DNA from 2 places in the Streptomyces sp. NPDC093065 genome. Region 2 is predicted to be linked to the other one. Evidence: riboswitches for the same ligand, from Rfam matches in the RefSeq annotation. Region 2 holds a riboswitch; the other holds the start of a gene.
What was found. Region 2 has a riboswitch for cobalamin ahead of ACIQFU_RS18065 (CbtB-domain containing protein). Riboswitches for the same ligand answer to the same signal wherever they lie in the genome.
Positions count from the first base shown of each region.

Region 1 (23,199 bases), on a different contig from region 2:
TCATGACGGCGTCGAACGCCTGCCGGGCGACCTGCGCCGGGTCGTCCTTCGGCATGGTGCCGACCTTGGTGTCCTCCATGCCCGCCCGGCGGAAGAAGTCGGTCTCCGTCGGCCCCGGCATGAAGGAGGTGACCGTGACGCCGGTGTCTCCGACCTCCTCCTGGAGAGCCTGGGCGAAGGACTGGACGAACGACTTCGACGCGTTGTAGACGGACTGGAAGGAGCCCGGCATCGTCGCCGCGACCGAGGACGTGAACATGAGCCGCCCGACCCCACGTGCCACCATGTCGCGCACGAGGGGCTTGGCGAGCCGCACGGTCGACGTCACGTTGAGGTCGATGACGGACTGGTCGTCAACGAGGTCGGTGTCGACGAAGGCGCCGCCCTGCCCCACCCCGGCGTTGAGTGCCGCCACGTCCACCGCGAGCCCGCTCAGGGCGGCGACCAGCTGGTCCACGCCCTCGGGGTTCCTGAGGTCCGCGCGTACGGCCCGTACCTCCACGCCGGTCTCCCGCAGCCGCCGGGCGGCGTGCTCCAGCCGTTCGTCCTCGGCGTTGACCACGAGGTCGTGGCCGTGCTCCGCGAACAGCGCCGCGAGTTCGTACCCGATACCGCTGGAGGCCCCAGTGACCAGGGCGAGCGGCCTGCTGCCGTCCATGGCTCCTCCGTCCTCGGCGCACCCGCGCCCCTGACGTCCGCCGGGTGCCCCGATCCGGGCCTTCGCACCCTCACGGACCGGCACCCGGCCGCACCGCTCACCGCGGACGGGCCCCGTCCAGCGCCAGGTCCACCAGCCCCCGTACGAGTACGTCGGCCGGCGGTGCCCCGCCGAGCAGCACCCGCGTGAACAGCGGACCGCTGACCGCCTCGATCAGCAGCCCGGGATCGGTGTCCGCGGCCAGCTCGCCCCGCTCGGCGCCGCGCCGGACCATCACCACGGCGCGGTCCAGACGCTCGCTCCAGTAAGGGCCGCGCCGGTCCTCCAGGGTGTCGTCGTGCTCGACGCTCAGCCGCAGCAGTGCCCGGCCCTGCGGGGTGGCGAGGAGCCGCGCCAGGGCGGAGAAGAACGCCAGCAGGTCGTCCCGGACCCGCCCGGTGTCCGGGACCGGCAGCGCGGCGTCCAGTTCTGTGGTCAGCGCGTCCAGGATCAGGTTCTCGCGGGTGCCCCAGCGCCGGTACACGGAGGTCTCGTGCACCCCGGCCGCCCGGGCCACGGCGCCGACCGTCGCGCCCGCCAGGCCCTGGCTCGACAGCAGCTCCACCGTGGCCGCCAGCACGGCCTGCCGCATCCGCTCCCCGCGGCGGCGCAAGGGTGGGGCGGCGGGTTCCGGTGAGCTCATCGGACCAGCGTAAAGCAAGTGGCCCTGCGTTGGGTGTACGGTTAACGCAAGTCGACCTGCGATGGTCCGCTGTGGACCGTCCCGAGGCCGCCGCCGCACCGAGGAGGTCCCGCCATGGCGCAGATGCTCGCCGCCCGCCTGCACGTCCCGAGCCGCACCCTGCGGCTCGAAGAGGTGCCCCGTCCGCAGCCGGGCCCCGGGGAGGTGCTGGTCAAGGTCGAGGCGGCCGGGGTGTGCCTGTCCGACGTGCACCTCGTCGACGGCACCCTCACCCCGCTGCTCCTCCAGGGAGACACGGTCACCCTCGGCCACGAGGTCTCCGGCACCGTCGCCGAGACCGGTGCGGGCGTCACCGCGTGGTCGCCGGGACAGCGGGTCGTGCTGCACGCCGGCGAGGCGCGGGACGGGGCCGTGTACACCCGCGGCGTCGACTACGACGGCGGCTGGGCCGAGTACGCCCTCTCCGCCGCCGACGCGATGACGCCGCTGCCCGACGCCATCCCCTTCGAACAGGGCGCGATCATCCCGGACGCGGTGTCCACCCCGTGGGGCGCGATCACCGAGACCGGCCAGGTCCGGCCCGCCGAGGCGGTCGGCGTATGGGGCGTCGGCGGCCTCGGCGTCCACGCCGTGCAGCTGCTCCGGGCGATCGGCGCCTGCCCCGTCGTGGCCGTCGACCCCAACCCCGTCGCCCGCGAACGCGCCCTGGCCGCCGGTGCCGACCTGGCCCTGGACTCCGCCGACCCCGAGCTGCGCCGGACGGTCCGGGCGGCGACCGGGAGTCTCGGGCTCGCCGCCGCCTTCGACTTCGCGGGTGTGCCGGCCGTGCGGGAGCAGGCGGTCTCCGTCCTCGCGCCCAAGGGGCGGCTGGTCCTGGTGGGTCTGACCGACAAGCCGCTCACCGTCACGGACGGGACCCGTTTCAGCTACCTCCAGCAGCGCGTCCTCGGCCACTACGGCTCCGACATGCCGGTGGCCCTGCCCCAGCTCCTGCGGCTGATCCAGGGCGGCCGCCTCGACTTCTCCGGTTCCGTCAGCGGGGTGCTGCCACTCGCCGAGGCCGCCGAGGCGGTCGCCCGGCTCGAGAAGAAGCAGGGCGACCCGATCCGGCTGGTGCTGCGCCCGTGAGGTGAGGGAAACCTGAGAATTCCAGCGGCGGTTGAACGCTCCGGCCCCCGGTTCCGTATGGAGCCGGGGGCATTTCATGTCCAGTCCGTCACGACACAGGAGCACGCCTTGGGACACAACAGGCGCAGACGCCCGACCGGGGCGCGGCGCGCGACCTTCGGAGCGGTCGCGCTGATACTGGGGGGCAGCGGCCTGGTGGCCGTCAACGTCTTCGCCTCCGCGACCGAGTCCGGCAACGCCGCGGTTCCCCTGGGCAGTTCCGGTGTCGCCGCCACCGTCGACTGCCCCGACCTGACCGAGCGGCTCACGGCCGTCCCGGAGCAGGCCAGGCCGGAGGTCGACAAGCAACTCGCCCAGCTCGACGAGCAGATCGCCGCCGCGTACGGCGGGCTCCAGGAAGCCGCCCGCACCGCGGACGACGGCACCGTCGACGAGGCCGCGATCCTGGACCCGCTGAAGAAGGAGCGCGCGGCGACCATCGAACGCATCGCCGCCGCCGTCGGCCGGGCCGGTGACCGCCCCGAGGGCCTGGACACCCTGGCCCAGTGCACCCTGCGCCGTACAGAGATCGCGTCGACGGACGCGGGCAGCGGCAGCCCGGACGAGCAGGGCCAGGGGCAGGAGCAGGGCCAGGGCCAGGAGGACGGCAAGGGCGAAGCGTCCGGTGACGAGCAGCAGCCCGGCAACGGCGGACAGGCCGGCAACGGCCCCGTGGCCGCGGACTACGCCGACATCAAGTCCGTCCAGCCCGCCGTCGAGCGGGCGGGCCGCAAGAAGAACGCCTCGACCGGCTCCTTCGCCACCAGCTGCGGTGTCAACGCCGAGGGCCTGTTCAACTCGGACAACCTGATCGCCGCCCCCGGCGTCGGCAACGGAGCCCACCACTTCCACGACTACGTCGGCAACCAGGGCAACAGCGCCTTCGCCAGCGACGACGACCTGGCCGCCGCCGGCACCAGCTGCGCCGACCAGGGCGACAAGTCCTCGTACTACTGGCCGGTGCTCCGCCTCCAGAACGGCACCGCCGAGCAGGACGCCGAGTCGCCGGGCGGCGGCATCGAGGGCAACGCGGGCGAGATCGTGACGCCGGCGGAGGTCACCCTGACGTTCGAGGGCAACGAGCGCGGCAAGGTCACGGACATGCCGCGGCTGCTGCGCATCATCACCGGCGACGCCAAGGCGTTCGTCAACGGCGACACCAACGCGAACGCCTCTTGGAGCTGCACCGGCTTCGAGGACCGGCAGCTGAAGGACAAGTACCCGCTCTGCCCCTCGGGCAGCGACGTGGTGCGCACCTTCACCTTCCAGAGCTGCTGGGACGGCCGCAACATCGACAGCGCCAACCACCGCACCCACATGGCCTTCGCCGCCGCCGACGGCAGCTGCCCGGAGGGGTTCCGGCCCGTTCCGCGACTGGTGCAGCGGGTCGTGTACGACGTGGCAGCGCCGAGCCTGGCGGACGGGGGCAGGACCGTCCCGCTCTTCGCCGTGGACTCCTTCCCCGAGCAGCTGCACAAGCCGGTCACCGACCACAGCGACTTCATCAACGTCTTCGACGAGGACCTGATGCGCGAGATGGTCGAGTGCATCAACTCCGGCCGCGAGTGCGGTGCGGACACGCCCCCCGGGTCCCAGCCGGGCGAGGGTGAGGAGCAGCCGGGCGACGGCGACGGCCAGACCGCCGAGCCCCCGGCCGAGCAGACCGCCACGGCCTCCGCACCCGCGGACACCGGCCAGGACGACCAGGCGGGCGGAGCGGACGACGGAAAGGACGACGGGAAGGGGGACGGGAAGGCCCCCGGCCAGAACGACGGCCAGAACGACGGCCAGAACGACGGCCAGAACGACGGCCAGAACGACGGCCAGAACGACGGCCAGAACGACGGCCAGAACGACGGCCGACCTGGCGGTGCCGAGACCGCACCCCCGGCCACCCGGACCCAGGACGCCGGTGCCTCCGCGAGTGCCGAGCCCAGGGCCGCGACGACACCGGCGGACACCCCGGGCGACGTGAGCAGCGCCGTGGCCGCACCCGGAAAGACCCAGAACACCGGCAACGGTGGCAACGGCGGCGGTGCCGGGTCGGCCCCCGAGCCGCAGGCGCAGGGCGGGCTCGCCGAGACGGGCTCCGGTCTCGGGCTGTGGCCCGCTGCGGTCGGCGGCGTGCTCTTCGCCGGCGGGTGTGTCCTGCTGGTCCGCTCCAGGCGACGCGTGCTGTGACGGCTGCGGCAGCGGCATGACGACGGGTGGGCGGGGCATTCCCCCGCCCACCCGCCGGGCCGAGACGCATCGAACGCGTCGAAGGTGTCGAACACGCCACCGCGCCGCGGGAACTGGCTCATTCGGGGTGTTGTCAATCTCTTTACCCGGGCGCAGCCTGGTCTGCGAAACGTCTTGGGAGCGCTCCCACTAGTGCTCGCCAGGTCCCGCACCGTCCCCCCACGTGAAAGAAGGACCCATGACTTGTCATGATCGCGTCAATAAGGTCATGCCTGCCGGAAGAGCCCGACGGGTGACGACCCTCGCCCTCAGCACCCTGACCGCGGCCCTGCTCACCCTGATCCCCTGGAGCGGCACCGCCGTCGCCCACGGTTCGGTCGTCGACCCCGCCTCCCGCAACTACGGCTGCTGGGAGCGCTGGGGCGACGACTTCCAGAACCCGGCCATGGCCGACGAGGACCCGATGTGCTGGCAGGCGTGGCAGGACGACCCCAACGCCATGTGGAACTGGAACGGCCTCTACCGCAACGGCTCGGCCGGGAACTTCGAAGCCGTCGTTCCCGACGGGCAGCTCTGCAGCGGCGGCCGGACCGAGAGCGGCCGCTACAACTCCCTCGACGCCGTGGGGCCCTGGCAGACCACGGACGTCACCGACGACTTCACCGTCAAGCTCTACGACCAGGCCAGCCACGGCGCCGACTACTTCCTGGTCTACGTCACCAAGCAGGGCTTCGACCCCGCCACGCAGGCCCTGACCTGGGGAGACCTCCAGCAGGTCGCGCGTACGGGCAGCTACGGGCCCAGCCAGAACTACGAGATCCCGGTGAGTACCTCGGGGCTGAGCGGCCGGCACGTCGTCTACACGATCTGGCAGGCGTCCCACATGGACCAGACGTACTTCCTGTGCAGCGACGTCGACTTCGGCTGACCCGCCCCGTCCCCGTCCCCCACCCCCGCCGGGCGCACCGCGTCCGGCGGGGACACCGGTCGGGACACGGCCGGTGCGACCGTGGGCCGAAGCGCTCCGCGACCATCCCCGGGTGCGGTATACGTCCCCTCATGGACTACTGCGACCTGGGTGGTGCTGCGCCACGGACCACTGACCCTTCGGGGCCGTGTCAGACGTTGACGCCGAAGTCCGCGGCGATGCCCGCCAGCCCCGAGGCGTAGCCCTGCCCGACCGCGCGGAACTTCCACTCGGCCCCGTGCCGGTACAGCTCGCCGAAGACCATCGCGGTCTCGGTCGAGGCGTCCTCGGACAGGTCGTAGCGGGCGATCTCCTGGCTGTTCGCCTGGTTGACGACCCGGATGAAGGCGTTGCGGACCTGGCCGAAGCTCTGGCCGCGGTTCTCCGCGTCGTGGATGGAGACCGGGAAGACGATCCGGTCCACCTCGGCCGGGACCGCGGCGAGGTTCACCTTGACCGCCTCGTCGTCGCCCTCGCCCTCACCGGTGAGGTTGTCACCGGTGTGCTCGACCGAGCCGTCCGGGCTGGTGAGGTTGTTGTAGAAGACGAAGTGCCCGTCCGAGAGCACCTTGCCCGACGCGTCGAGGAGCAGCGCGGAGGCGTCGAGGTCGTAGTCGGTGCCGGTCGTGGTGCGCACGTCCCAGCCCAGACCGACCAGCACGGCGGTCAGGCCGGGCGCCTCCTTGCTGAGCGAGACGTTGCCGCCCTTGGCCAGGGAAACTCCCACTGCGTTCTCCTTCGTCGAGTTCGTCGAGTTCGTCGTGATCGTCGCGTTCCGTGTTCCTGGGTTCAATCTACAACACTGTAGAAGAAGGCCTTCTATACGATGTCGCCTCGGAAGACGATCGGCGGCGGAAGGAGGCGGGCGGTGACGGATGACCGGCGTCCGCGGCGACGGGGCCAGGGTGAGCTGGAGGCACTGGTGCTGTCCGCGCTGCGCGAGGCGGACCGGCCGGCGACGGCCGGCTGGGTGCAGGAGCGCCTCGGCGGCGACCTCGCCTACACCACGGTGATCACGATTCTGAGCCGCCTGCTCGAGAAGGGCGCCGTCAGCCGAGAGCGCGCCGGCCGGTCCTTCGCCTGGACGCCCGCCTCGGACCAGGCCGGACTGGCCGCCCGGAAGATGCGCAAGGTCCTGGACGCCGAGAGCGACCGGGAAGCGGTGCTGGCCAGCTTCGTCACGGGCCTCGACCCGGACGACGAACGGCTGCTGCGCGAACTGCTGGGGCACGCGCGTGCCGCGGAGGACGGCTGACACCGCATGGGGGTCTTCGTCTTCCTGCCACTGGTCCTGCCGCTGACGGCGTGGCCGATCGCCAGGCTGGCCGAGCAGCACCTGCACCCGCGCACCGCGACCAGGCTGCTCACCGTCGTCGCCGCCGTGATGGCCCTGTGCAGCACCCTGTGCCTGGCCCTGGTGATGGTGGTCGGCACCGCCCAACTCCCGGGAAACCCGCTGCCCGACGCCTGGTCGGACCCCGAGGTGCGGGCGGCGGTGCCCTACGACGAGGTCGTCGGCAAGGCCGCGATCCCCGCGCTCTGCGCGGTCGTTGCGGCCTCGGTGCGGGCCCTGTGGCGGCACGGCAGGGTGCGCCGCCGCGCCCACCGCGCACTGGCCGGGCTGCCGGGCACCGGGGTCGCCGTACTGCCGGACGACGTGCCCTACGCCTACGCGCTGCCCGGCGGACGACGGGAGCGTGTGGTGGTGAGCACGGCGCTGCTCGACTGCCTCGAAGCGGGGGAGAGGCGCGCCCTGTTCGCCCATGAGCGGGCCCATCTCGCCGCCCGGCACCACCGCTTCCTGCTCGCCGTCCGGCTCGCCGCGCTGGCCAACCCGTTCCTGCGCCCCCTGCGCACGGCCGTGTCCTACACGGCGGAGCGGTGGGCGGACGAGGCGGCCGCACGGACGGTCGGCGACCGCCGCGCGGTGGCGACCGCGATCGGCAAGGCGGCCCTCGTCTCCCGCGGCACCCCCGTCGCCACCCTCGCCGGTCTTGCGGCGCCCGGCCCGGTGCCCCGCCGGGTGGCCGCCCTGCTGGGTCCCGCCCCGGCCGTGCGCACCTGGCCCCCGGTGTTCACGTCCGTGGGGCTGGCGGCGTGGGCCGCGGCCGCCGGGACCGCCGTCTCGGCGATGTCGTCCGCGAACGCCGCCGTCACCATGTTCCTCATCCTGCGGGCCTCGACGCCGTTCTGAGGGTCTCTCACTCCCCGTCTCTCACTCCCTGTGGCGTCTTCGGGAAATCCCCAGGTCACAGGTGCTCTCCTGAAACTTCCTCACTCGATCGGGTGAGGAACCAATCCGGACCGGGGCCTGCTCCGGATTCCCCGTGTGAGGGAAGAACCGAGACCGTGCCGACCGCGAACCGGCGGCTGACCCCGGATCCGGGTCGGCCGGCCGCCACGTAACGGCACCGCCTGCTCGGCGGCCCGCCGCACACCACTTCAGCTCCGCACCACGACTCCGCACCGACGCAGCCTTCGAGCTGCCCGTTTTCAGGGAGATTTTCCATGAACGCCCGCATTCGCCGCTCCGCCGTCGCCGTTGTCGCGGCCGCCGTCCTGCCCCTGTCCCTGGCCGCCTGTTCCGACGACGGCGACAGCGGCTCCTCGGACTCCGCGCAGGCCTCCACCTCGGCCCCCGCGGCGGGCGACGACCAGTCGGCCGACACCTCCGGCGGCATGGCGGACTCCGACGAGCCCTTCGGCCCGGCCTGCTCCACGGTGCCGAAGGAGGGCGCCGGTTCGTTCGACGGCATGGCAAAGGACCCGGTCGCCACGGCCGCCTCGAACAACCCGGCCCTGTCCACGCTGGTGTCCGCGGTGAAGAAGGCCGGCCTGGTCGACACGCTCAACAACGCCGAGAACATCACGGTGTTCGCGCCGACCAACGACGCCTTCGCCAAGATCCCGAAGGCCGACCTGGACAAGGTCCTCAATGACAAGGCGATGCTGACCGACATCCTGACCTACCACGTGGTGGGTCAGAAGCTCGCCCCCAAGGACCTGGAGAACGGTTCCTTCGACACGCTGCAGAAGTCCAAGCTGACCACCTCGGGATCGGGCGAGTCCTACAAGGTCGACGACTCCGCCCAGGTCGTCTGCGGCAACGTGAAGACCGCCAACGCCAACGTGTACATCATCGACACCGTCCTCATGCCCAAGAGCTGACGCTCGGGCCCGGGGAGCGGGTCGGGCAGTGGCCCGCTCCCCGGGGGCTCGGCGGCCCTGTGGTAGCCGGCGCAGGCCAGTCGAACTCACCTGGTGGGTCAGGGAATCCGGTGCGAATCCGGAACTGACGCGCAGCGGTGAGGGGGACGGGCGGAGCACGGGCCACTGGGCGGCGCAGGCCGTCCGGGAAGGCGTTCCGCCCGGTCGAACCCGAGTCCGAAGACCTGCTGGCACCCGTGCCGCGTGCGGCGCGGGCCGCATCGTACGGACGGGCTTCGCGCATGAGCCCTCGACGCCAGTGGATCCTCCTTGCCCGCCGCACGCCCCTGGCGTGGGCGGCGGCCGGGGTCGTCGCCCTGTGCGCCTCCGTGGCCGTCGCCGTCACCATCGGTCCGGCGGACATCGGCGTCGCCGACGTGTGGTCCGTGATCGCCGCCCATCTCGGCGCCGGCACCGCCGCCGGGGACGTCTCCCCGCTGCGTGACGGGGTCGTCTGGGACCTGCGGCTGCCGCGCACCCTCCTCGCCGCGGTGTGCGGCGCCGGACTCGCCGTGTGCGGGGCCGTGCTCCAGCCCTGCTGCGCAACCCGCTCGCCGACCCCTTCGTGCTGGGCGTCTCTTCGGGCGCCTCGACCGGCGCCGTCCTGGTCGTCGTGCCCGGTGTGGGCGGCGGTGCGCTGTCCGTCCCGGGCGGGGCCTTCGCCGGGGCGGTCTGCTCCTTCGCGCTGGTGCTGCTGCTCAGCCGGCGGTCGCCGGGCCGAAAAGGCCCGGGGATCAGTCCTCCATCAGGCCGGCGGCGAGGGTGGCCCCCAGTTCCCAGCAGGCCCGCAGGTCGGCCTTGCCGGGCTCACCGGCCACGGTCACCGCGGGCGCCGCACGCTGCCAGCCGAGGCCGGTCGCGACCGACTCGATGCCGCGCACCGCGCCGGTGGTGTCGCTGCCCCCGTGGACGTAGTAACCGAAGGGACGGCCACGCGTCTCGTCCAGGCAGGGATAGTAGACCTGGTCGAAGAAGTGCTTGAGCGCACCCGACATGTAGCCCAGGTTGGCCGGAGTGCCGAGCAGGAACCCGTCGGCCTCCAGCACGTCGACGGCCGTGGCCGCCAGGGCCGCCCGCCGGACCACCCTCACCCCCTCGATCTCGGGCGCGCTCGCCCCGGACACGACGGACTCCAGCATCGCCTGGCAGTTGGGCGACGGCGTGTGATGCACGATCAGCAAAGTGGCCACACCGGCAGCCTGCCGCCCGGCACCCTCCGACCGCAAACGGGACACTACGGCAGCCGGGAGGTCCGCCTTGGCCGACGCCCTGCTCGCACCGGCGGCCCGGCCGCGAAGGCCCGGTCGAACTGCTCGGAAGGTGCCGCTTTCGGCGCGATCAGGTGGGCGACGGCAGCGGTCGCGGTGCGGTGCCAGCGGGCGTGGTGGCGGAGCATGGCGTGGTCGCCGTCCGCCATGAGCAGCATGCCCGCCCGGGCCCCGGCCGCGCGGGCCCGGGAGACGTACGCGACGGACTCGGCGGGGTCCGTGACGCGGTCGCGGTCGCCGTGCAGAAGGAGCACGTCCCGGCCGCGCAGCTGGGCGACGGGCTCGCCCGGCGGGCACCAGGGCGCCAGGGCCACCACGCCGCGTACCCCGTCGGCGTCCGCCGCGCGCAGGGCCGCCCGGCCGCCCATGGAGTGGCCGAGCAGGACCACCGGCACGTCACCGACGAGGCCGTGCAGCTCCTCAAGGGCGCGTCGGGTGTCCCGCAGCGGCTCCGCGGCGCCCCCGTTCCAGCCGCGGCTGCGGTAACGAACCCGGGCGAGGAGCACGTCGTCGTGGCCGGAGACCGCCGCCAGCGACCGCAGGAACGGGTGCATCCGCAGCGCCGCGAGCTGCCAGGGCCGTGCCGCGCTGCGGCTCCGGGCCCGGCCGCCGTGCAGTACCAGCACGGCGGCCCGCGTCCGGTGCGGCCGTCGCCGCACCCGCAGCGCGCCCTCCGTCGACGGATCGTGCTCGACGCCCATGCCCATGCTCATGCCCGTCCTCTTCCCTTCCGCTGCCTTGTTCTCCCCGGGCCCCGCCCGTCCCAGGTGATCCGTTGCCGGGCCGCCCCCGGACTGGTGGCGGTCCGCAACCCGCTCCAATCCGCACGCCCCCCGGCTCCGGATTACCCACGCAAGCGTTGATCACAGTGGGGTGGAGGAGCAGCGAAATGCCGCGAGCAGCAGGGGAGGCCGCACGTCGCACCGCCGTCGTCGGCAGCGGAGTGGCGGGCCTGACCGCCGCGTACGTACTGGGCCGCGCGCATCGCGTCACCCTCTACGAAGCCGACGACCGCCTCGGCGGGCACGCCCACACCCACGACCTGACGGCCCCCGACGGCCGCGTCCACCGGGTCGACTCGGGGTTCATCGTGCACAACCGCCGCACCTACCCGAACCTGCTGCGCCTCTTCGACGAACTCGGGGTGGCCACGCAGGAGTCGGAGATGAGCATGTCGGTGCGGTGCGAGGGCTGCGGTCTCGAGTACGCCGGCGCCCGCGGCCCCGCCGGACTGCTCGCCCGCCCGCGCAACGCCCTGCACGTCCCCTACCTGCGCCTGCTCGCGCAGGTGCCCCGGTTCCACCGCGCCGCCCGCAGGCTGCTCGACGGCGGTGCGGCCGACCGGGCCCCGACGCTCGGCGAGTTCCTGGACCGCGAGGGCTTCTCGCCGTACTTCCGCGCCCACTTCATGACGCCCGTGGTCTCCGCCGTCTGGTCCTGCGACGCCGCCACCGCCCTGCGCTACCCGGCCGCCTACCTGTTCCGCTTCCTGCACCACCACGGCATGCTCGCCGTTGGCGGCTCCCCGGTGTGGCGCACGGTCACCGGCGGCTCCCGCTCCTACGTCGACCGCATCGCCGAGCGGCTGCCCGACGTGCGCACCGGCGCCCCGGTCCGCTCGGTGACCCGGCACGCGGACGGCGTGGACGTCACCGCGGCCGACGGCACCACCGACACCTACGACCACCTCGTCGTCGCCGTCCACCCGGACCGGGCACTGGAGTTGCTGGCCGACCCGACGCCCGACGAGAAGGAGGTACTCGGCGCCTTCCGGTACTCCCGCAACGCCACCCTCCTCCACACCGACACCGCGCTGCTGCCGCGCTCGCGCGGAGCCCGGTCCTCCTGGAACTACCTCATGCCGGCCTGTGACGCCGGCGCCGACCGGGTCCGGGTCAGCTACGACATGAACCGGCTGCAGCGCCTCGACGCCGCCGACACCTACGTCGTCACGCTCGGCGGCGGGGACCGCGTCGACCCCGGCCGGGTACTGGCCCGGATGACCTACGAACACCCCGTCTACACCCCCGAGTCGGTCGCCGCCCAGCGGCGCCTGCCCGAACTGCGCACCCCGGTCACGGCCTACGCCGGTGCCTACCACGGCTGGGGCTTCCACGAGGACGGCTGCCGCTCGGGGGTCCAGGCCGCCGCGTCCCTCGGAGTGACCTGGTGACCCCGGCCCCGACAGCACGTCCCGGTCTCTACCCGTGCGAGATCGGGCACGTACGCCTCGACCCGGTCCGGTACACGCTGCGCCACCGCACCTACATGTGGCTCGTCGACCTCGACCACCTGCCCGGACTTCCGCGCCCGCTGCGCCCGTTGGCCGGCTTCCGTGCCCGCGACCACCTCACCGGCGACGCCCCCTCACTGCGCGCGGGCCTGGAGCGCTTCCTCGCCACCCGCGGCGTCGACCTGGAGGGCGGCCGGGTGCTGATGCTCACGCACGCCCGCGTCCTCGGACACGTCTTCAACCCGCTGACCCTGTACTGGTGTCACGGCCCCGACGGCACCCCGCGCTGCGTGGTCGCCGAGGTGCACAACACCTACGGCGAACGCCACACCTACCTGCTGCACCCCGACGAGGCGGGCGTCGCACACGTGGCCAAGGACTTCTACGTCTCGCCGTTCCTCCCCGTCGACGGCGCCTACCGCATGCGGCTCCCGCTGCCCGCCGACCGCCTCGACCTGACCGTGCGCCTGGACCGCCCCGGCGCCCGGCCGTTCACCGCGACCGTACGGGGCACCCGGCGGGAGGCGACCCCCGCCAACCTCCTGCGGCTCGCGCTGCGGCACCCCTGGTCGACCCTCGCGGTGTCGGCCGGCATCCGCGGGCACGGCATCCGCCTCCACCTGCGCGGCCTGCCCGTCCAGCCGCGCCCGAGTCACCGCACCACGGAGAAAGCGACATGACCGCAACCCACCACCCGAACCCCGCCGCTGCCACACCCGTCCCGTCGGGCAGCGGCACACCGGTCGACCCGCCCCGCCGGCCCGACGTCGCCGCCCCGCCCCGGACCTCGTGGGCCCGCCGCGCCACCGCCGCCGCCGTCGTACGCCGCGCACTGCACCGGCTGCCGCTGCGGGTCCGCTTCGCCGGCGGCGACACCGTCGGGCTCGGCGGTCCGCTGGTCGAGGTCCACGACCCCGACGCCTTCCACGGGCGGATCGGCGCCCAGGGCCTCATCGGCTTCGGCGAGTCCTACATGGCCGGCGAGTGGGACGCCCCCGACCTGGTCGGCGCCCTCACCGTGCTCGCCGCCGACGCGGCCGGCCTGGTCCCCGCCCCGCTCCAGCGGCTGCGCGGCCTGTGGCACCAGCGGCAGCCCGCCGCCCGGCGCAACACGCCCGAGGGCGCGCGGGACAACATCAGCAGCCACTACGACCTGTCCAACGACCTGTTCGCCCTCTTCCTGGACGACACCCTCAGCTACTCCTCGGCCGTATTCCTCGGCTTCCCGGCCCGCCGCGAGTCCCTCGCCGCCGCCCAGCAGCGCAAGATCGACCGACTGCTCGACCTCGCCGGGACCGGCGACGGCACCCGGCTGTTGGAGATCGGCACCGGCTGGGGCGAACTCGCCCTGCGCGCCGCCGCCCGCGGCGCCGACGTCACCTCCCTCACCCTCTCCCGCGAACAGCGCGACCGTGCCCTCGAACGCGCCCGCGAGGCGGGCCTCGCCGACCGGATCCGGGTCGAACTGCGCGACTACCGCGAGGAGAAGGGCACCTACGACGCGATCGTCAGCGTCGAGATGATCGAGGCCGTCGGCGCCGAGTTCTGGCCGGTCTACTTCCGCACCCTCGACGAGCGCCTCGCCCCCGGCGGCCGGGCCGCCCTCCAGGCCATCACCATGCCGCACGACCGCATGCTCGCCGCCCGCCACACCCACACCTGGATCCAGAAGTACGTCTTCCCCGGCGGCCTGATCCCCTCCACCGACGCGATGGAGAGGACGGTCCGCGACCACACCGGCCTGCGCCTCGCCCGCCGCGACGCCTACGGCGCGCACTACGCCGAGACGCTGCGGCTGTGGCGCGAAAGGTTCACCGAGCGCGCCGACGAGGTGGACGCCCTCGGCTTCGACGAGACCTTCCGACGCCTGTGGACCTTCTACCTCGCCTACTCCGAGGCGGGCTTCCGCGCCGCCTATCTCGACGTCCAGCAGTACCTGTTCACCAAGGAGGGCCCCGCCACGCCGGGGGAGCGGTACGAGCGGCCGGACCGCCCGTGAACGGCCTCCCGTGGGGCGCGTTCGCCTCCGGTCTCGGCTGGGCCGCGGCGGCCGCGTTCGCCGTCATGCTGGCCACCTTCGCCGTCGCCGTGCGCAAGGGCGTGCACCGGGTGGTGGACGTGGCCTGGGGCCTCGGCTTCGCCGCCGTCGCCGTCGTCGGCTGCGCGGTCGCGGCGGCGGGCGGGGAGGGCGACGCGGGGCGCCGGGCACTGGTCGGGGTCCCGACCGTCGTATGGGGCGTGCGGCTGGCCGTGCACATCGCCCGGCGCGGCCGGGGCCACGGGGAGGACCCGCGCTACGACGCCATGCTCGGCAAGGCCCGCGGCAACCGGAACCTCTACGCCCTGCGCATGGTCTACCTGCTCCAGGGCGGCCTGGTGTGGCTGGTGTCGCTGCCGGTGCAGGCCGCCTCGTACGCGCCGGGGGCGCCGTCGGTCCTGGCCTGGGCGGGGGCGGCCGTATGGGCGGTGGGGCTGGCCTTCGAGGCCGTGGGGGACGCGCAGCTGGCCCGGTTCAAGGCCGACCCGGCCAACCGGGGGCGCGTCATGGACCGCGGACTGTGGAGCTGGACCCGGCACCCCAACTACTTCGGCGACTTCTGTGTCTGGTGGGGCCTGTACCTGATCGCCTGCGACGCGGGCCCCGCCGCCGCCGCGGTGTCCGTCGTCTCCCCGCTGGTGATGACGTACCTGCTGATCGGCGGCAGCGGGAAACGGCTGCTGGAACGGCACATGGCGGACCGGCCGGGGTGGGCCGAGTACACGGCGCGCACCAGCGGCTTCTTCCCGCTGCCGCCGCGCCGGTCCGTGTAGGGACCGGGTGCGCGGGGTGTGAGGGCCGCGGCCCTCACACCCGGTCAGGCCGGCATGCCCAGCAGTGCGACCGGGTCGGAGGTCGGCTGCTTCGACCCGCCGGCCGGCTCGACCGTGACGCCCACGCCCGCCGCACCGTCGACGGCACCCTCCAGCAGCACCGCCTGACTGGTGCTGCCGGCATCCATCAGACCCGCCGGGCGCATCGTGCCGTGGTCGTCGAACCAGAGCTGGTACACCTTGCCGCTCGGCGGCTCGGCCATGCCCGAGGCCAGGAACACCGCACGGTCCTGCCGCTCCGAGACGACCAGCGTCCCGCTCGCCCCGCCGGCCAGCCGCGCCGTACGGGACTCCGCGTCCGGTGCGGCCAGCACCCCGGCGAGGGTCTCGGCCCGCCGCTCGGCCTGCGCGGCCCGCTCCCCGGCGTCCTGCGCGCGCTCGTACTGCCACACCGCCGTACCGCCGAGGCCCGCAGCCGCGGCCAGGCAGGCGGCCAGCGCCCAGCGGGCCAGTCCGCGCCCGCGGGGCACGACGCGCAGTGCCCTGTCCACGGTGCCGCCGCCCGGCGGGACCTGGCGCACGGTGGTGACGCGGTGCAGCACCCGGTCCTTGAGCGCCGGGGCGGGCACGACGGTCGCGGCCAGCCCCAGCCGGGCCGTCGCGGCGGCGAACTCCCGGGTCTCCTGCTCACAGGAGGCGCAGTGCGGCAGATGGCGTTCGAAAGCGTCCCGCTCGTCGTCGGGCAGGGCGTGCAGGGCGTAGGCGCCCGTCAGGCTGTGCAGGTCCTCGGTGCGCATCACGCGTTCACCCCCAGGCAGTCACGGAGCCGGATGAGACCGTCGCGCAGCCGCGTCTTGACCGTGCCGAGCGGGAGCGCCAGCGCCTCGGCCACCTGCCGGTAGGTCAGGCCGCGGTAGTAGGCGAGGGTCACGGACTGGCGCTGGATGTCGGTCAGGGTGCGCAGACAGCGCCGCACCTGCTCCCGCTCCAGCCGGGTCTCGACCTGCTCGGTCACCTCGTCGTACTCCGGCGTCCGGTCGAGCAGGGCGGCCTTGTGGTCACGGGCCGCGGCCGCCTCCACCGACCGCACCCGGTCCACGGCCCGGCGGTGGGCCAGAGTCAGGATCCAGTTGACCACCGTGCCGCGCTCCGGCCGGTAGCGGGGCGCCGTGCGCCACACCTCCACCAGCACCTCCTGCGCGACCTCCTCCGACTGCGCCCGGTCGCGCAGCACCGCCCGGGCGGCCCCGAGCACGGACCCCGCCACCGCGTCGTACACGGCGGCGAAGGAGTCCTGATCGCCCAGGGCCACCTCCCGGATCAGCTGCTGCAGATCGGGTTGGGACGATGGATTTCTGCCGATGTGTACGGCTTCCTTCACGACGGTTGCTCCAAAGAACGTGCGACGGGCGGGGATGCCCCCGCGTAATCCGGGGCCGCGCGGACCGCGGATTGGTCCCGGGCCCCGGGAAGTCGCGGTGACCCCGCCCGACGCACACCCTCCCACGGGTAGAGTGGCCGCCGTCCGCGTGCGTACCGGGCTCCATGGGAGCGGGAAGAACCGGGAGGTGAGGTCGATGACCGTGCTCGACGCCGTCCTTCGCGGCGCCCGGATCTCCCTCGCGTCCCGAGCGGCGGCCTGACCCCGCATCCCCCGTACGCACACCCGAAAAGGACTCCAGTCCCGTCATGTCTTCGTCTCGTTCCCGCTCTCACTCCCGTCCTCGTTCCTGGGCCACCCGCACCGAGACCGGTGCCGATGCCGAGGTCGTCCGCGACATCGTCCGGGCCGCCTTCCCCACCCCGGACGAGGCTTTCCTCGTCGACGCGCTGCGCGCCGACCCCGGGGCGTGGATCGAGGGCCTGTCCCTCGTCGCCGTGGACGACGCCGACCGCCCGGTCGGCCACGCCCTGCTGACCCGCTGCCACATCGGGGACCGCCCGGCGCTGTGCCTGGCCCCCGTCGCCGTCCGGCCCGAGCACCAGAACACCGGTGCCGGTTCGGCCGCCGTCCGGGCCGCCCTCCGCGCGGCCGAGCGCCTCGGCGAGCACCACGTCGTGGTCCTCGGGCACCCCGAGTACTACCCGCGCTTCGGCTTCACCAGGGCCTCGGCCCACGGCATCGGGCTGACCGTCGACGTCCCGGACGAGGCCCTGATGGCCCTCACCCTGGACGCCGCCCACCCGCTGCCCTCCGGCACCGTCCGCTACGCGGCGCCGTTCGGCATCTGACCCGGCACCCGTGGGGGCTGCGGGAGATCGTCCCGCAGCCCCCACAAGGTTTTCCTCGGCGCAACCCCTTGACCCGCCGCCCGCGGTCCTTCACATTACTGGTTAATGCGCATTAGGTAATGCGCATTAACACTGACGGCGGAGCGACGGAGAGGAGTGGCGGTGGCGAAGGAAGCCGCAGGGCGGGCGAGGCCGGGGAGGGCCCCCGCGCCGGCCGGCCGGCGAGCCCGGCCGAGGCAGGCGGAGGTGGCCGGGCTCGCCGGTGTCTCGCAGGCGACGGTGTCCCTGGTGCTCTCCGGGCGCGACATCGCGACCGGGCGGCCGATCTCGGCGGAGACCCGGGCGAAGGTCCTGGACGCCGCCCGAAGCCTCGGCTACGTACCCGACCCGGCCGCCAGCCGCCTCGCCGCCGCCCGCAACAACCTGGTCGGCGTCTTCAGCTTCACCGCCACCTTCCCGACCGACGTGCGGCACTCGTACTACCCCTTCCTTGTCGGGGTGGAGCAGGAGGCCGCCGCGCAGGGCTACGACCTGGTGCTGTTCACCGGGTCGAGCACCGGGGGAGCGGGGGCGGGCGGAGCCGGCGCCCTCAACCGGGTGCGGCTGGCGGACGGCTGCCTCTTCCTGGGCCGCCACGCCCCCGCGGACGAACTGCGCCGCCTGGTGGCCGACGACTTCCCGGTCGTCCACGTGGGCCGGCGCGACGAGCCGGACGGCCTCGCCTGGGTCGGCGCCGACTACGTCAGCGCCAGCCGCGAGGTCGTCGGCGCCCTCTCCCGGCTCGGTCACCGCCGTGTCCTCCTCGTCCGCGAGGACGACGACGCGCCCGCCTCCACCGACCGCGAACGCGGCTTCCTGGACGGGCTCTCGGCGAGTGGACTGCCCGCCGGACCCGAGGCCGTCTTCCGCTCCGCGGACCCGCGCCGCGACCTCACCGCCGACCGGGTCCGGGCCTGGGCGGCCGACGGCGTCACCGCCTTCGTCGCCGAGGAGACCGACACCGGCGCCGCCTGGCGCGCCCTGCGCGCCGCCGTGGACGACGCGGGCCTGGACTGTCCCGGGGAGGTGTCCCTCGCACTGCTCGGCAGCCCGCCCGCCGACCTCGCGGACGGGCCGGTGCCCATGGGCTTCGACATCCCGCGCCCCGCGCTGGGCGCCGAGGCCGTACGGCTGCTCGCCGCACGCATCGCGGGCGGGCCCGCCGTCGGCACCCTCGTCGCCTGCGCCTTCCGGCCCGGCGCCACCGCGGGCCCCCCGTCCGGCCCCTGAATCCACCGCCCACCACCCACAGAACCGACCGCACCACCTAAGGAGCAGCAGCGTGATACCGGAACCCGACATCCTCGTCGTCGGCGGCGGCCTCGGCGGCGTAGCCGCGGCGCTCGCCGCCTGCCGGGCCGGCCGCAGCGTCGTCCTGACCGAGGAGACGGACTGGATCGGCGGCCAGCTCACCAGCCAGGCCGTACCGCCCGACGAGCACCCGTGGGTCGAACAGTTCGGCACCACCGCCGCCTACCGACGGCTGCGCGAGGGCATCCGCCAGTACTACCGCCAGTGGTACCCGCTGCGCGCCGAGGCCGCCGCCCTGACCGACCTCAACCCGGGCGCCGGCCGGGTCAGCAAGCTCTGCCACGAGCCGCGCGTCGCCCTCGCCGTCCTGGAGGGCATGCTCGCCCCGCACCGGGCGGCCGGCCGGCTCACCGTCCTCACCGAGCACCGTCCGGTGGCCGCCGAGACCGACAACGATGTCGTCCGCGCCGTCACCCTGGAGGACCTCCGCGACGGCACCCGCCGCACCGTCCCCGCCCGCTACGTCCTGGACGCCACCGAGACCGGCGAACTGCTCCACCTCGCCGGCGTCGAGCACGTCAACGGCGCCGAGTCCCGGGCCGAGTTCGACGAACCGCACGCCCCCGACCGGGCCCAGCCGGGCAACCAGCAGGGCATCACCGTCTGCTTCGCCCTCTCCCACCACGAGGGCGAGGACCACACGATCGACCGTCCCGCCGACTACGGCTTCTGGCGCGACTACAAACCCGACTTCTGGCCCGGCCCGCTGCTCGGCTTCGAGGCCCCCGACCCGCGCACCCTCGAACCGGTGCCGCGCACCTTCGTACCCAACCCCGACCTCGACCCGCTCGCCGTCAACGCCGACCAGAGCGCCGACGCGGGCGACAAGGAACTGTGGGGATTCAGGCGCATCCTCGCCCGCAAGCTGCACACCGACGGCGCCTTCGACTCCGACATCACCCTCGTCAACTGGCCGCTGAACGACTACTGGCTGAGGCCCTACATCGGCGAGGAGGCCGAAGCCCTGCGCGAGGCACGCCAGTTGTCCCTGTCGGTGCTGTACTGGCTGCAGACCGAGGCGCCCCGCGCGGACGGCGGCACCGGCTTCCCCGGACTGCGCCCGCGCCCCGACGTGATGGGCACCGCCGACGGCCTCGCCAAGGCGGCCTACGTCCGCGAGTCCCGCCGGATCAAGGCCGTCACCACCGTCACCGAGCACGACGTGGCCATCGACCTGATCGGCCCCTACGGCCGCACCCGTCACCGCGACTCCGTGGGCGTCGGCAACTACCGCATCGACCTGCACCCCTCCACGGGCGGCGACGGCTACGTGGACATCGGCTCCGTGCCCTTCGAGATACCGCTCGGCGCCCTCGTGCCGCGCCGGGTGCGCAACCTGCTCCCGGCCGGCAAGAACCTCGGCACCACCCACATCACCAACGGCTGCTACCGGCTGCACCCGGTGGAGTGGAACATCGGCGAGGTCGCCGGAGCCCTCGCCGCACACTGCCTCGCCGAGGGCGTCGAACCGCACCAGGTGCAGGCCGAGGACAAGAGGTTCGAGGCGTTCGCCGGAGTGCTCGACCGCGACGGCGTACAGCGTCACTGGCCCGACGTCAGGGGCTACTGAACCACCCCGCGCGCGGCGCGAGTTCGGGCGGGGCAGCACCACCTGCCCCGCCCGGTGACCGCCCGCGTGCGGACCGACCCAGCACAAGGAGGTGCCCGGACATGACCACCCACCGCATCCGCGTCGGCATCGACGTGGGCGGAACCTTCACCGACGCCGTGGCGGTCGACGCCACGACGCTCAGGCTCGTGGGCCAGGTGAAGGTCCCCACGAGCCACCATCACGAGGACGGTGTCGCGCACGGCATCGTCGAGGCGCTCGACCGGCTGCTGACGCAGACCGGACACGACCCCGCCGACGTGGCCTTCCTGGCGCACGGCACGACCCAGGCTACCAACGCCCTGCTGGAGGGCGACGTCGCCACCGTCGGCCTGCTCGGCATCGGCACCGGCGGCGGCACGTACTTCACCCGCCGGCTCGCCACCCTCGCCAAGCTCGAACTCACCCCCGGCAAACGGCTGCCGCTGCACTACGCGCACGTGTCCGACCCCGAGGACGCCCCCGCCGTACGGGCCGCCGTCGAACAGCTCACCGCCGCGGGAGCCCAGGCCCTGGTGGCCAGCGAACCCTTCGGCGTCGACCGGCCCGAGGGCGAGGAGGCGGTCGCCGACGCGGCCCGCACCACCGGCCTGCCGACCACCGCCGCGCACGAGATCACCTCCCTGTACGGCCTGCGCAAACGCACCCGCACCGCCGTCGTCAACGCGGCGATCCTGCCGCGCATGCTGGCCACCGCCGACCTCGTCGACGCCTCCATCACCAAGGCGGGCGTCACCGCGCCGCTGATGGTGATGCGCTGCGACGGGGGAGTGATGTCCCTGGACGAGATGCGGCGCAGGCCCCTGCTGACCGTGCTGTCCGGGCCGGCCGCCGGGGTCGCCGGGGCGCTCATGCAGGAACGCGTCAGCGAGGGAGTGTTCCTGGAGACCGGCGGCACCTCGACCGACATCAGCGTCGTCAAGCGCGGCAAGGTCGCCGTGCGGCACGCCGTGCTGCTCGGCCGGACCTCCTACCTCAACGCCCTGGACGTGCGCACCGTCGGCGTCGGCGGCGGCTCCATGGTCCGGGTCGCGGGCGGCCGGGTCACCGGCGCCGGGCCGCGCAGCGCGCACATCGCCGGTCTCCCGTACGCCTGTTACGCCGACCCGGCCGACCTGCGGGACGCGAGGCTGTCCACCATCAGCCCGCTGCCCGGCGACCCCGGCGACTACGCCGTCCTCGACGCGGCCGGCGGCAGGTTCGCCCTCACCATGACCTGCGCCGCCAACGCGCTCGGCCGAGTGCCGGAGGGCGACTTCGCGCACGCCGACCCGGACACCGCCCGCGCCGCGCTGGCGCCGCTCGCCGCCGCGCTCGGCACCGACGTGGACACCGCGGCCGCCCGGCTCCTGGACGCGGGCACCGACCAGGTGAAGTCCGTCGTGGACGACCTCGTACGCGAGTACCGCCTCGACACCGACACCGCCGTCCTGGTCGGCGGGGGCGGCGGCGCCGCGTCCGTCACGCCGCACCTGGCCGCCCGCTCCGAGATGACCGGCCGGATCGCGCGGCACAGCGAGGTCATCAGTCCCATCGGCGTCGCCCTCGCCCTGGTCCGCGAGCAGGTCGAGCGGATCGTGCCCGGCGCCACCCAGGAACAGATCCTCGCCGTGCGCGCCGAGGCCGAGAGCGCCGTGGTCGGACAGGGTGCCGCCGCCGACGGCGTCGAGGTCGAGGTCACCGTCGACCCGCAGACCAACGTCGTACGCGCCGTCGCCACCGGTGCCACCGAACTGCGCACCCAGGACCGCTCCCACCGGGCCGACGACGCGGAGCGGCTGCGCCTGGCCGCCACCAGCCTGAAGACCGACCCGTCGCACGTGCACGTCCTCGCCGGCACCCCCGCGCACACCGTGTACGGCACCGAGGTCCACCGGCGCTTCCGGCCCGTCCGCCACCCGGTGCGGGTCGTCGACGCCGACGGGGTCGTCCGCCACCACGCCCCCGACGCCCGGGTCGAGGCGACCACCGTCGCCGCCGCCCCCGAGGTGCTCGCCAAGCTGGTCGCCGAGCACACCTCCTACGGCGACGGAGGCGTCCGCGCCCCCGCCGTGCGGCTGCTGCTCGGCTCCCGCATCGCCGACCTCTCCGGCGTCCTGGACCCGCAGCCGCTGCTCGCCCTCGCCCGCAGCGAGCTGCGCTCCCGCGCCGCCGACGAACCGGTGGTCGCCGTACTGGAGGTGCGCGAATGAACGGGTCACCGGCACCGGTGACGGACGGTCTCGCCGCCACCGACGACATCGGATGGGCCGTGCGGCTGCTGGCCGCCACCCCGACCCACGAACACCGCGACCCGGGGCTGCTGCGCCGGTGGGCGCGGGCGGCCGACGCGTTCGGTGCCGCGCTCGCGCCCGTCCGGTGCGAGGCGAGGGTCGTGGAGCGCGACGGCGGTCTGCAGCTGGGGCTGCTCGCCCGGTACAGCTCCAGACCACCCACCGTCGAGCTGTACACCGACACGATCGAACTCGCCGAACGGGTCGTCGACGCCCGGGGCTGGCGCGACTGGTACCCGCCCGGCTCCGTACGGGCGGCCGCGCTCGCCCACGAGGCGGTGCACGTCCACCTCCACCACGGCCCCGCGAAGGCGGCCCTGAAGCGCGCCCTCGGACACAGCGCCCTACGCCTGGGCCGGCTGCGCGTCCCCGGTCATGTCGCCGGGGCCGAGGAGGTGGCCGCCCACGCCTACGCCCGAACCGTCTGCGGACTCGGCCGCAGCCCCCTGCTGCTGACCGCGGCCCTGGCCGCCGAGAGCGAGTCCCGTACCCGGACCGTCGCCGGGGACACCCCGCCACCCGCACGCCACGCAAGAAGAGAGAACTGACCCATGGGTGTCG
Region 1 covers NZ_JBIVPJ010000003.1:229,026-252,224, forward strand. The annotation lists gene ACIQFU_RS06970 (SDR family NAD(P)-dependent oxidoreductase) at 1-658, opposite strand, end outside; gene ACIQFU_RS06975 (TetR/AcrR family transcriptional regulator) at 756-1,340, opposite strand; gene ACIQFU_RS06980 (zinc-binding dehydrogenase) at 1,455-2,468, shown strand; gene ACIQFU_RS06985 (DUF1996 domain-containing protein) at 2,664-4,688, shown strand; gene ACIQFU_RS06990 (lytic polysaccharide monooxygenase) at 4,927-5,616, shown strand; gene ACIQFU_RS06995 (TerD family protein) at 5,807-6,382, opposite strand; gene ACIQFU_RS07000 (BlaI/MecI/CopY family transcriptional regulator) at 6,482-6,910, shown strand; gene ACIQFU_RS07005 (M56 family metallopeptidase) at 6,917-7,849, shown strand; gene ACIQFU_RS07010 (fasciclin domain-containing protein) at 8,164-8,823, shown strand; cobalamin riboswitch at 8,884-9,070, shown strand; partial or broken gene ACIQFU_RS07015 (iron chelate uptake ABC transporter family permease subunit) at 9,105-9,580, shown strand; gene ACIQFU_RS07020 (flavodoxin family protein) at 9,597-10,052, opposite strand; gene ACIQFU_RS07025 (alpha/beta fold hydrolase) at 10,097-10,843, opposite strand; gene ACIQFU_RS07030 (NAD(P)/FAD-dependent oxidoreductase) at 11,020-12,303, shown strand; gene ACIQFU_RS07035 (DUF1365 domain-containing protein) at 12,300-13,043, shown strand; gene ACIQFU_RS07040 (class I SAM-dependent methyltransferase) at 13,040-14,362, shown strand; gene ACIQFU_RS07045 (DUF1295 domain-containing protein) at 14,359-15,174, shown strand; gene ACIQFU_RS07050 (anti-sigma factor domain-containing protein) at 15,219-15,971, opposite strand; gene ACIQFU_RS07055 (sigma-70 family RNA polymerase sigma factor) at 15,971-16,555, opposite strand; gene ACIQFU_RS07060 (GNAT family N-acetyltransferase) at 16,864-17,406, shown strand; gene ACIQFU_RS07065 (LacI family DNA-binding transcriptional regulator) at 17,569-18,675, shown strand; gene ACIQFU_RS07070 (FAD-dependent oxidoreductase) at 18,728-20,326, shown strand; gene ACIQFU_RS07075 (hydantoinase/oxoprolinase family protein) at 20,428-22,557, shown strand; gene ACIQFU_RS07080 (hypothetical protein) at 22,554-23,186, shown strand; gene ACIQFU_RS07085 (TRAP transporter large permease subunit) at 23,190-23,199, shown strand, end outside.
Region 1: another riboswitch for cobalamin. It lies ahead of ACIQFU_RS07015 (iron chelate uptake ABC transporter family permease subunit); the one in region 2 lies ahead of ACIQFU_RS18065 (CbtB-domain containing protein).

Region 2 (6,241 bases):
GGGCGTCCTCAACGTCGTCAACGGCGGCCGGGAGGCCGTCGATACCCTCCTCGAAGACCCGCGCGTGGCCGCCCTCGGCTTCGTCGGCTCCACCCCGATCGCCGCGCACGTCTACGCCACCGCCGCGGCCCACGGCAAGCGTGCCCAGTGCTTCGGCGGCGCCAAGAACCACATGATCGTGATGCCGGACGCGGACCTCGACCAGGCCGTCGACGCCCTGATCGGCGCCGGTTACGGATCGGCGGGCGAGCGCTGCATGGCGGTCTCGGTAGCTGTCCCGGTCGGCGAGGAGACCGGCGACGCGCTCGTGGCCCGGCTGAAGGAGCGCATCGGCACCCTGAGGATCAGCCGCAGCGACGACCCCGACGCCGACTTCGGCCCGCTGGTCGGCCAGGACGCCGTCGACCGCGTCCGCTCCTACGTCGACCTCGGCGTCGAGGAGGGCGCGGAACTCGTCGTCGACGGCAGGGACTTCACACTCCCCGGGCACGAGAACGGCTTCTTCGCCGGAGCCTCCCTCTTCGACCGGGTCACCCCGGCCATGCGCATCTACCAGGAGGAGATCTTCGGCCCGGTCCTGTGCGTCGTACGGGCCGCCGACTACGAGGAGGCCCTACGCCTGCCCAGCGAGCACACCTACGGCAACGGCGTCGCGATCTTCACCCGCGACGGCGACACCGCCCGCGACTTCACCCGCCGCGTGAACACCGGCATGGTCGGCGTCAACGTGCCCATCCCGGTCCCGGTCGCCTACCACACCTTCGGAGGCTGGAAGCGCTCCGGCTTCGGCGACCTCAACCAGCACGGCCCCGACGCCATCCGCTTCTACACCCGCACGAAGACGGTCACGTCGCGCTGGCCCGCAGGGCTTCGGGAGGGCGCGAGCTTCACGATCCCGACGATGGGATGAGGGGTGCGATGACTGCCGCTCTGCTCACCGAGGACCAGCAGGCCCTCGTCGAGACCACCCTCGACTTCGCCCAGGACCACCTCGCCCCGCACGCCCTGGACTGGGACCGCGACAAGCACTTCCCCCTCGACGTCCTGCGCAAGGCGGCCGGGCTCGGCCTCGGCGGCGTCTATGTCCGCGAGGAGCACGGCGGTTCGGGGCTGACCCGGTCCGACGGCGTCCTCGTCTTCGAGACCCTCGCCTCCGGCTGCCCGTCCATTGCCGGATACCTCTCCATCCACAACATGGTCGCCTGGATGATCGACCAATATGGTGATCCCGCCCAGCGCGAGCGGTGGCTGCCCCGCCTGTGCGCCATGGAGGACCTCGCCAGCTACTGCCTCACCGAACCCGGCGTCGGTTCCGACGCGGCGGCCCTCACCACCCGCGCCGTCCGTGACGGCGACGGCTGGATCCTCAACGGCGTCAAGCAGTTCATCTCCGGAGCAGGAGCCTCCCAGCTGTACGTCGTCATGGCCCGTACCGGCGCCGACGGGCCCGATGGGATCTCCGCGTTCGTCGTCGACAAGGACGATGCTGGACTCGAATTCGGGCCGAACGAACGCAAGATGGGCTGGAACGCGCAGCCCACCCGTCAGGTCGTCCTGGACTCCGTCCGGCTGCCCGCCGACCGGCTGCTCGGCGGTGAGGGCGAGGGCTTCCGCATCGCGATGAACGGCCTCAACGGCGGCCGGCTCGGCATCGCTGCCTGCTCGCTCGGCGGCGCCCGCAGCGCCCTGGACCGCAGCCTGGCCCACCTCGCGGACCGGGAGGCGTTCGGAGCGCGTCTCCTCGACGCTCCGGCGCTGCGGTTCCGCCTCGCGGACATGGCCACGGAACTGGCTGCCGCCCGTGCCCTCGTACAGCAGGCCGCCCAGGCCCTCGACCGCAGCGACCCGCAGGCCCCCTGCCTCTGCGCGATGGCCAAGCGCTTCGCCACCGACACCGGCTACTCGGTCGCGGACAGGGCGCTGCAGCTGCACGGCGGCTACGGCTACCTCGCCGAGTACGGCATCGAGAAAATCGTCCGGGACCTGCGGGTCCACCAGATCCTGGAAGGAACCAACGAGATCATGCGCGTCATCGTGGCCCGCGGCCTGACGGAGGCGTTCGGATGACCGCCACCGACGAACCCGTCCTGACCCATACCGCCGGCCGGGCCGGCTACCTCACCCTCAACCGGCCGGGGGCCCTCAACGCCCTCACCCACGCCATGGTCCGCCGTATCGACGAGGTCCTGACCGCCTGGGAACACGACCCGGCCGTCGAGACCGTCGTCCTGACCGGCGCGGGGGAACGCGGCCTGTGCGCAGGCGGCGACATCCGCGCCATTCACGACGACGCCCGCGATGCGAACGGTGTCGCGTCGGCCGCCTTCTGGCGCGACGAGTACCGCCTCAACGCCCGGATCGCCCGCTACCCCAAGCCGTACGTCGCGGTGATGGACGGCATCGTCATGGGCGGCGGCGTCGGTGTCTCCGCGCATGCCGGCGTCCGGATCGTCACCGAGCGCTCACGCATCGCGATGCCGGAGACCGGTATCGGCTTCGTGCCCGACGTGGGCGGCACCTACCTGCTCTGCCTCGCACCCGGCCAGCTCGGCACCCACCTGGCCCTGACCGGAACCCCGGTGCAAGCGGGCGACGCCCAGCTGTGCGGGCTCGCCGACCACTTCGTCCCGTCCGAGTACCTGCCGCAGCTGGTCGAGGACCTCGCGCACGCCCCCGTACGGGAGGTCCTGGCCTGGCACGTGCGTCAGGCGCCGCCCGCGGCCCTCGATGGGCAGCGGTCCTGGATCGACTCCTGCTACGCCGCGGACACCGTCGAGGAGATCGTCGACCGCCTGCTCGCCCACGGCGAGCCCGCGGCCAAGGAGGCCGCCGAGACCCTGCTCGCCAAGTCGCCAACCGCCCTCAAGGTCACCCTGGCCGCCCTGCGGCGCGCCCGGCACCTCGGATCTCTCGAAAGGGTCCTCGACCAGGAGTACCGCGTCTCCTGCGCGGCCCTGACCACGCCCGACCTGGTGGAAGGCATCCGCGCCCAGGTCATCGACAAGGACCGCAATCCGCGCTGGTCACCACCCACCCTCGCCGAGGTCACTGACGCGGGCGTCGACCGCTTCTTCACCCCGCTGGGCGAACGCGAACTCGGCCTCGCCCCCGACAGCACCGAGGAGGTGGCCTGGTGAGCCGGACCGTCGCGTTCATCGGACTGGGACACATGGGCGGTCCCATGGCCGCCAACCTCGTCAAGGCCGGGCACCGGGTGCACGGCTTCGACCTTGACGCCACCGCCCTGCGCGAGGCCACGGGCACGGGCATCACACCCGCCGGATCCGCAGCCGAGGCGGTGGCCGGCGCCGACGTCGTGATCACGATGCTGCCCGCGGGCCGCCATGTCCTGGACCTCTACGACACGATCCTCAGCACGGCCCGCCCCGGCACCCTCTTCGTCGACTGCTCCACCATCGACGTCGCCGACGCCCGCACCGCCCACGAACGCGCCGAGACGGCGAGGATGCGGGGGCTGGACGCCCCGGTCTCCGGCGGAGTCGTCGGCGCCGAAGCCGCCACCCTCACCTTCATGGCCGGCGGCGGCCACGCCGAGTTCGCCGAGGCCGAACCCCTCCTGGCCGCGATGGGCAAACGGGCCGTCCACTGCGGCGGCGCGGGCGCCGGGCAGGCGGCGAAGATCTGCAACAACATGATCCTCGGCGTCTCGATGATCGCTGTGAGCGAGGCGTTCGTCCTCGGCGAGAGCCTCGGCCTGTCCCACCAGGCCCTCTACGACGTCGCGTCGACCGCCTCCGGCCAGTGCTGGGCGCTGAGCGTCAACTGCCCGGTGCCCGGCCCGGTCCCGGCCAGCCCCGCCAACCGCGACTACCGGCCCGGCTTCGCCGCGTCCCTCATGGCCAAGGACCTGGGGCTGGCTGCGAACGCGGTCCGCGCTGGTGGCGTCCACGCGGAACTCGGTCTGAAAGTAGCCGAGTTGTACGCCGCCTATGCCGAGCAGGTCGGTGCCGCGGAGGACTTCTCCGGCATCGTGCGAATCATCCGCGACCACAGCGGGGAGCAGGCATGACCACCGGCGAGTACGAGACGATCCTCGTCGAGCGCAAGGGCCGCACCGCCCTCGTCATCCTCAACCGGCCCAAGGCCCTCAACGCGCTGAACCTCCAGGTGATGAACGAGGTCGTCGCCGCCACCGAGGCCCTCGACCGGGACCCGGACTGCGGCTGCATCGTCATCACCGGTTCGGCGAAGGCGTTCGCGGCCGGCGCCGACATCAAGGAGATGCAGCCGCAGGGCTACCTGGACATGTATCTCGCTGACTGGTTCTCGGCGTGGGACCGGCTCGGGCAACTGCGCACGCCGACGGTTGCCGCGGTCGCCGGGTACGCGCTGGGCGGGGGCTGCGAGCTCGCGATGCTGTGTGACATCGCACTGGCCGCCGACACCGCCGTGTTCGGCCAGCCCGAGATCAAACTCGGGGTGATCCCCGGCATCGGCGGCTCCCAGCGGCTGACCCGCGCGGTCGGCAAGGCCAAGGCCATGGAGATGTGCCTGACCGGCCGCACGATGGGCGCGGCGGAGGCGGAGCGGGCCGGGCTCGTCTCCCGGGTGGTGCCCGCCGACGAACTGGTCGCCGAGGCGCTTGCGGTCGCCGAGACTGTGGCGGGCATGTCGCTGCCGGTCGCGATGATGGCGAAGGAGGCCGTCGGCCGGGCCTTCGAGACCACCCTCACCGAAGGCATCCGCTTCGAACGACGCCTGTTCCACGCGGTGTTCGCCACCGCCGACCAGAAGGAAGGCATGAGCGCCTTCGCAGAGAAGCGCCCTGCAGAGTTTCGGCACCGCTGAAGCCGCTCGGACACGCCGCCAGGCCGGGAAAGCGCGGCCCGGCCCGGCGGCGTGATCCCCGTCGTGCATACCTTCCCTTGGCCGACGCTTGATTGATCCCATATCGGGGGTGTTCGTACGCTCATCGTGTAGTGACGGCATAAGGAAGCTGGTGGGAATCCAGCGCGGTCGCGCCACTGTGTCAGCCCCGCCGAACGCGGGGCTGGAGTCAGACACTTGGCCGTCATGACGCCCCATGGAACCGAGGGACGCACGATCCCCGAAGGAGGCTCACCCCATGAGCAGCATGTCCGCGCCCGCGCCCGCCGCGCTTCCCACCCCGGTCGTCCTGCCGGCCACCAAGGCCGTGCTCTGGCTGGTCGGAACAGCGCTGATCGCGCTGGCCGTCTACTACTTCATCGGCGTCGACCAGGGCGCCTACTCGGTGTTCGGCAAGGACATGCACGTCCACGAGTTCGTGCACGACGCCCGCCACTTCCTCGGCTTCCCCTGCCACTGACGAGAACCGGCAGGGACATCCGAACATGGAAAAGAAGCTCATCCTGCTCGGCGTCATCGCTGGCGCAGTCGCCGGTCTGCTCGCGTTCGTCTTCGCCCGGATCTTCGCCGAACCCCAGATAGCCAAGGCCATCGACTACGAGAGCGGACGCGACGCCGCCCAGGCGGCTCTCGACAAGGCCGCCGGAGTGACCCCTGAGGCCGCTGGCCCGGACATCTTCAGCCGGACCATCCAGGCCAACGTCGGCATCGGCGTCGGCATGGTCTTCTTCGGCATCGCGATGGGCGCCCTGTTCGCCGTCGCCTACACCATCTGCCTCGGACGCGTCGGCAAGCTGCGTCCCCGCAACCTGGCCCTGCTGGTGGCGCTCGGCGGCTTCCTCGGCATGTACTTCGTGCCGTTTTTGAAGTACCCGGCCAACCCGCCCTCGATCGGACACACGGACACCATCAAGGACCGCGGCAACCTCTACCTCGCCATGGTCCTGTGCTCGGTCGCCTTCCTTGTCGCCGCGGTCTGGCTCGGCAAACGCCTCCAGCCGCGCTTCGGCAACTGGAACGCCACCCTCCTCGGCGCCGGCTCCTACATCGTGGCGATCGGCATCGTCATGGCCCTGCTGCCGCAACTCGGCGAACTCTCCGTCAACGTCCAACACTACGGCCACCACGCCACCGAGACCCCGCTACCGCTGACCAACTCCAAGGGCACCATCGTCTACCCGGGCTTCCCGGCGGACGTCCTGTTCTCCTTCCGCTTCTACTCCGTCGCCGCCCAGGCCCTGCTGTGGACGACGGTGGCTCTGGCCTTCGGCCCGATGGCCGAGCGACTGCTCGACCCGGCCGTCCGGGCAGCGGCCAAGCCCGTGCCCGGACAGCCCGAGCCGGTGGGCGCGGCCTGATCCACCCGGCAGCGAGAAGGATCACGCGAGGCGAG
Region 2 covers NZ_JBIVPJ010000009.1:149,102-155,342, forward strand. The annotation lists gene ACIQFU_RS18040 (CoA-acylating methylmalonate-semialdehyde dehydrogenase) at 1-910, shown strand, start outside; gene ACIQFU_RS18045 (acyl-CoA dehydrogenase family protein) at 919-2,067, shown strand; gene ACIQFU_RS18050 (enoyl-CoA hydratase/isomerase family protein) at 2,064-3,137, shown strand; gene mmsB (3-hydroxyisobutyrate dehydrogenase) at 3,134-4,030, shown strand; gene ACIQFU_RS18060 (enoyl-CoA hydratase) at 4,027-4,809, shown strand; cobalamin riboswitch at 4,900-5,048, shown strand; gene ACIQFU_RS18065 (CbtB-domain containing protein) at 5,087-5,308, shown strand; gene ACIQFU_RS18070 (CbtA family protein) at 5,334-6,206, shown strand.